2 linked regions of the Filimonas effusa genome follow. The protein of the gene in region 1 interacts with the protein of each later gene in a pairwise test. Links are inferred from orthologs where the notes say so. Each region holds a gene or a part of one and is shown on either strand. Other genes may lie near its edges.

Evidence for each region.
Region 2: the proteins of ESB13_RS15660 (region 1) and def interact in binary tests that used the Escherichia coli proteins (3 or more experiments, as listed by UniProt). The link is inferred for Filimonas effusa from one-to-one orthologs.

Annotation. Positions count from the first base shown.
Region 1 is NZ_SDHZ01000002.1:1,080,971-1,084,296, reverse strand. Bases 261-3,254 are described here. They hold ESB13_RS15660 (aspartate-semialdehyde dehydrogenase), read left to right. Parts: upstream 261-1,259; coding sequence 1,260-2,249; downstream 2,250-3,254. Other genes in these bases: ESB13_RS15650 (DUF2461 domain-containing protein), read right to left, coding at 2,700-3,254; ESB13_RS15655 (MmcQ/YjbR family DNA-binding protein), read left to right, coding at 2,336-2,692; ESB13_RS15665 (M13 family metallopeptidase), read left to right, coding at 261-992. Outside these bases: more of ESB13_RS15665, read left to right, coding at 1-260; more of ESB13_RS15650, read right to left, coding at 3,255-3,326.
Region 2 is NZ_SDHZ01000006.1:27,152-30,253, forward strand. What follows is about bases 202-2,971. They hold def (peptide deformylase), read left to right. Parts: upstream 202-1,182; coding sequence 1,183-1,761; downstream 1,762-2,971. Other genes in these bases: ESB13_RS23225 (UbiA-like polyprenyltransferase), read left to right, coding at 202-691; ruvX (Holliday junction resolvase RuvX), read left to right, coding at 701-1,111; ESB13_RS23240 (hypothetical protein), read left to right, coding at 1,758-2,690; ESB13_RS23245 (RluA family pseudouridine synthase), read right to left, coding at 2,685-2,971. Also shown: more of ESB13_RS23225, read left to right, coding at 1-201; more of ESB13_RS23245, read right to left, coding at 2,972-3,102. UniProt on the Escherichia coli protein: Removes the formyl group from the N-terminal Met of newly synthesized proteins. Requires at least a dipeptide for an efficient rate of reaction. N-terminal L-methionine is a prerequisite for activity but the enzyme has broad specificity at other positions.

The sequences.
Region 1 (3,326 bases):
GCATTTACCAGTCCGTTGATGGTAACATTGGCGAGGCGCTGGGCCAGTTGTATGTAAAGAAATACTTTACGGAAGATGCTAAAAAAAGAATGCTTGAACTGGTAAATAACCTGGAGAAATCATTCGAACACAGGATTGGTAATCTTGACTGGATGAGTGATAGCACCAAGGTTATTGCAAAAGCCAAATTACACGCCTTCACTAAAAAGATCGGCTTCCCGGATAAGTGGAGAGACTATAGCAAAGTGTCTGTTGAAAAAGACAAATACTTTGAAGCAAGAGTTTCTGCCGCAAGAAATGAACATGAGTTTTACGTTAGCCAGATAGGCAAGCCGGTAGACAGAACGATGTGGCAAATGACCCCTCCTACCATCAATGCCTATTACGATCCTACACGTAACGAGATCGTATTCCCCGCGGGTATCCTTCAGTTTCCTTTCTTCGATCCCAATGCCGACGATGCCATCAACTATGGCGGCATAGGTATGGTGATAGGTCATGAAATGACACATGGCTTCGATGATCAGGGTTCTCAATACGACAAGGATGGCAACATGAAAGACTGGTGGAATAAAACCGATAAGGAAAAATTCCAGGCCAAGGTTAACCAGGTAATTGCGTTGTATAACAGCTTTACCGTGCTGGATTCCCTGCATGTAAATGGTGCGCTCACCGTAGGTGAAAACATCGCCGATATGGGTGGTATTGCCATTGCATACGACGCGTTCAAAATGACCAAACAGGGACAGGACACCACTAAGATCGATGGCTTTACACCAGACCAGCGGTTCTTCATGTCGTTTGCTCAGGTGTGGCGTAGTAAGTTCAAAGACGAAACAGTTCGCCAGCGCGTTAAAACCGATCCGCATTCACCTGCTATGTGGCGTGTAATTGCACCGCTCATGAACTTTGAACCCTTTTACCAGGCGTTTAATGTAAAACCGGGCGATAAAATGTACAAGCCTGAAGCGGAGCGTATCAAGATATGGTAAAAGATCCGGAGACGAAGTGATAATGGTTCTAAGAAAAATTTTGGGCGCTTATATTAAAATTGAATAGAAACAACTAGCTTCGCTCTGCAAATGAAAATGACGAAACATACAAAGCGTATTAAGAAACAGTTCTCTCCGGGAGAAGCTGCCTAACGTTTGTGTGTTAATCAACATAACTTAAACAGCCTTCTCCTGGTGGGGAAGGCTGTTTTTTTTGCAACCATTCTTTAACTTAAAAAACCTCCGTCAAGGAGGGTAGGAGGTCTTATGAAAGTAGCTGTTGTTGGTGCCACAGGGCTTGTAGGCACTAAAATGTTGCAGGTTCTCGCTGAACGCAATTTCCCCGTAACTGAACTGGTGCCTGTGGCATCCGAAAGGTCTGTTGGTAAGGAAGTGGAATTTAAAGGAGCTAAGTACAAGGTGGTAAGTATGGCCGATGGTATTGCTGCAAAACCTGCTGTAGCTATCTTTTCCGCCGGCGGTGGTACTTCCCTTGAATGGGCGCCTAAATTCGCCGAAGCTGGCATCACAGTTATCGATAACTCCTCCGCATGGCGTATGGATCCTACCAAAAAACTGGTAGTGCCCGAGATCAACGCCGATGCACTCACTGCAGAAGATAAGATCATCGCCAACCCTAACTGTTCTACCATCCAGATGGTAGTGGCTTTAAATCCCCTGCACCAGCAATACAAGATCAAACGCGTAGTGGTAAGTACTTACCAGAGTGTTACCGGTACCGGTAAAAAAGCGGTAGACCAGCTGTTTAATGAAAGAAAAGGAGCGGAAGGGGAAATGGCTTATAAATACCAGATCGACCTTAACGTTATTCCCCAGATCGATGTGTTCCTGGATAACGGCTACACCAAGGAAGAAATGAAAATGGTGAAAGAAACCAACAAAATTATGCGTGACGACTCCATCAAGGTTACGGCAACCACCGTTCGTATCCCTGTAGTAGGCGGCCATAGCGAAAGCGTGAATGTGGAATTTGAAAATGATTTTGACCTCGAAAAAGTAAAAGAACTGCTGAGCAACGCTCCCGGCGTGGTGCTGCAGGACGATACCGCCAGCCAGGTTTATCCTATGCCGTTATGGGCGCACGAAAAAGACGAAGTTTTCGTAGGCCGTTTACGCCGCGACGAATCTCAGCCCAATACGCTTAATATGTGGATTGTAAGTGATAACTTGCGCAAAGGGGCAGCTACAAATGCTGTTCAGATTGCAGAATACCTCAGCGGAAAAGGTCTGCTCTAATACAGGAATATGGGTTAGTTTGATATATGCTACCGGGACGCGGGTCTTCAGTTGCCCGTTTCCCGGTTTTTTTATATCCTTGTTATATGAATATCGAAGATCTCAGAGATTATTGTCTTTCCCTTCCCGAAGCAGCCGAAGATTTTCCTTTTGGCGAGGATACAATTGTCTTTAAAATAAGAGGAAAAATATTCCTGCTCTGCGGCCTTGATAGCAACCCCTTGCAGTTTAATGTAAAATGTGACCCCGACGAAGCGCTTGAACTCCGTGAACAATATCCCGCCGTTCAGCCCGGTTATCATATGAATAAAAAACACTGGAATACGGTCGCTGTCGATGGCACGCTAAACCTGCAGCAACTCCGCAAAATGATCGTTAACTCCTATAAACTGGCTATAAAATCGCTTCCTAAAAAAGACCGCGAAGGCCTCGGCCTGGATTAGTCTGCCACTATTCCAACGCCCTGTTGATAAAAGCGATCAGCGGCTGTAACGTACCAAACGAGGCCACTATTTGTTTTGCAAGATCCTTCTGCGTCAGCATTTCATCAGGGATCAATTTAGAAACCACCAGGCTCTTCAGCTTAATGAATTCAATAGCAGGATTGTCTGCCTCATAACCCTTGGGCGGCCTGCTTAGCACATACTCTGCACTTCTCTCCGGTGCGCCGTATGCTGCCACAAACTTCTTATGATTGATGATACTGCTGAATTCGTCGAAGCAGTAGTCGATTTCCTGTCTTAACTTCTTAAGTACGCCGGGTTCCGGCATCCATATGCCGCCGCCGATAAAACTTTGATTGCCCGGCTGAATATGTACATAATAGCCTGCATACATGCTTTTCCGCCCGTCGCGCGTAATGCTGGCGCCGAAATGTGGCTTATAGGGCGATTTGTCTTTGCTGAAGCGCACATCCCGGTTGATCCGGAAAATACATTCCTTGGGTTGCAGTGCAGCTACAGTAGCATCGGCTTTGCCGGTGCCGCTGATAACGGCTGCGACCAGCTCGGCAAAATCGGCTTTGGCTGCTTCATACTTAGGCCTGTTGGCATCGAACCACTCTTTATGATTGTTTTT
Region 2 (3,102 bases), on another replicon or contig:
CATGGCTTTTAACCGCTATCTCGACCGCAGCTTCGATGCAAAGAACCCCCGGACAGCGATCAGGGAAATTCCCAGGGGCATTATTTCGGCAGGCAGCGCCTTACGCTTTGTGATCCTTAATTGTATTCTTTTCATTGTGGCTACCTGGTTCATAAACAGGATCTGCTTTTATCTCTCCCCCGTAGCCTTATTTGTAATACTCTTTTACAGCTATACGAAACGTTTTACGCCTTTATGCCATCTGGTATTAGGTGTCGGGCTTTCACTGGCGCCAATAGGGGCTTTCCTGGCGGTAATGGGCATGTTTCAGCTGTTACCCATCCTGTTTTCTTTCGCAGTGGTGTTCTGGGTAAGTGGTTTTGACGTGATCTATGCATTACAGGATGTTGATTTCGACCAGTCGCAACAGCTTTATTCCATTCCTTCCGTATTGGGTAAGGCAAAGGCGTTACGGGTGTCTGAATTGCTGCACGTGCTGAGCGCAGGGTGTGTGATCGCGGCAGGGATATATGGCCACTTTCATTTTGTTTACTGGGTGGGAATAGCGGTATTTGCCGGCATGTTAATTTACCAGCATTCTATAGTAAAACCACATGATCTCAGCAAAGTGAATATCGCCTTTATGACGGCAAACGGCATTGCCAGCGTGGTATTTGGTGTATTGGTGATTGCCGACCTGCTTATTTTATAAATTATAACAATGGGGCGCATTCTTTGTATAGATTATGGCGGAAAAAGAACCGGAATAGCAGTGTCTGATCCGTTGCGTATCATCGCTACCAGTTTAACGACTGTGGAAACCAAACAGTTATTTCCATTCCTGAAGCAGTATTTTCAGCAGGAACAGGTAGACCTGGTGCTGGTTGGCGAACCCAAAAACTGGGATGAGTCCGATACGCATGCCACGCCGCTGGTGAATGCCTTTGTAAATAAGTTTAAAAAAGACTTCCCGGCAATGCCCGTGACCATGGTAGATGAACGGTATACCTCAAAAATGGCTTCGCAGGCAATGGTGGAAATGGGCATGAAAAAGAAAGACAGGCAGGTGAAAGGAAATGTAGATCAGATAGCTGCAACAATTATGTTGCAGGAGTATATGCGTAACTTGTAACAAAATAGATGTACTAAAGTTTTTTTGAAGAACGTTTAGTTAGTAACATTGAGATTCATTTTTTAGTTTATATGATTTTACCAATTGTAGCTTACGGAGCGCCCGTTTTGAGGAAAGCAGCCCGGGACATACCTTCAGACTATCCCGATTTACAGAAGTTGATCGCCGATATGTTTGAAACCATGTATGCCAGTAACGGTGTAGGGTTGGCGGCGCCTCAGATTAATCGTGATATCCGGTTATTTGTGATAGACAGTGCACAGATCTTTGAGCACCAGGAAGAAGATGAAAAAGGAACCTACCCCGATGAACCGGGTGTACGTAAGGCATTCATCAATGCCCGTATCGTATCGCTGGAAGGTGAAGAATGGAGTTATAATGAAGGTTGCCTGAGCATTCCCCGCATCAGGGAAGATGTAATGCGTCCGCAGTCGGTAACGCTGGAATATATGGATGAACAGTTCAATGTTCATGTAGAATCCTTCTCCGGTATCACTTCACGCATTATTCAGCATGAATATGATCATATCGAAGGAAAACTGTTCATCGATTACCTGAAGCCACTGAAACGTAAAATGCTGCAAGGTAAATTGAATGATATCAGTAAAGGAAAAGTTAGGGTAGACTATAAAATGACGTTGGCTAAATGAGACACTGTTGGCTGATAATATTGGTATTTCTGGTATGTGCCGAAAGTAGCGCCCAGGATACTACGGTTATCATAGACAAACAGACTATCACCCTGCCTGGGGTGGTAGTACGCAATAACATGGACTATAAAGGATTACTGGAGCGCATAAAAAAGGACACCACTTTTTACAAGGCATTCCGTAACCTGCGCGTAATTGAATTCACTGCACTTAACGATATCGTGATGCTGGATAAGGAAGACAAACCCAAAGCTTCCTTTTCCAGCAGAACGCGCCAGCACCGCGAGAACGGGTGCCGTACCATGGAGGTGCTGGAACAGAAGACCACCGGCGATTTCCTCGATAGCAAAGGCAACTTTAAATACACCACCGGTGAAATGTATGGCAGCCTGTTTTTCACCAAAGGCAAAGTGTGCGGAGAAGATAATATTGTAAAAGGCCACGAAATAAGTACGGAGGGGAAAAAGGGAATAGATAAACATAAAGAACAGCTCAAAATGTTGTTCTTTAATCCCGGCAAGAAAATCCCCGGTATCCCTTTCATTGGCAACAAGCTGGATCTCTACGACAGCAAAGCGCATAAACTATACGATTACCGCCTCGACTATACAGAATATCATGGCAAATACGCCTATATGTTTTCAGTGAAACCCAAAGAAAATCTGGGTATGTTCAAGGAAGATGATATAGTGGTCGACAACATGACCACCTGGTTTGACGCCACCACTATGGAAGTGATGGCGCGAACCTATTCGCTTAGCTATAAAGCAGGTGTATACGATTTCGATGTATCTATGGAGGTGGAAATGACCAAGGCCGGCGACCTGCTGGTTCCCGCCGTGTTGCGTTACAAAGGCAACTGGGACGTGGTTTTCAAGAAAAGAGAAAAGGCGCGTTTTACCGCCACCTTATTCGATTTCAAATTATAGGTCCAGCGTACCGTTGGGCGACTGCTTCAGCTTGGTTTGCACATATCCCCGCCATTTATCCATTACCTGCGACATATCGTTGGGCAGGGGCGATTCAAAGAACATTTCCTGTTTAGTGACCGGGTGAACAAAACCCAGCGTTTTCGCATGAAGGGCACAACGCGGACATAGATCGAAACAATTATCTACAAACTGTTTGTATTTGGTATATACAGTGCCTTTTAAAATTCTGTCGCCACCATATTCCCAGTCGTTGAAGAGGGTGTGTCCAATATGTTTCATATGAACACGTATCTGGTGCGTGCGTCCTGTTTCCAGTATACATTCTACCGCCGTAACATAATTCATGCGCTCCAGCACCCTGTAATGGGTAATGGCGTGTTTGCCGGTTTCGCCATCGGGGTAGGCGGCA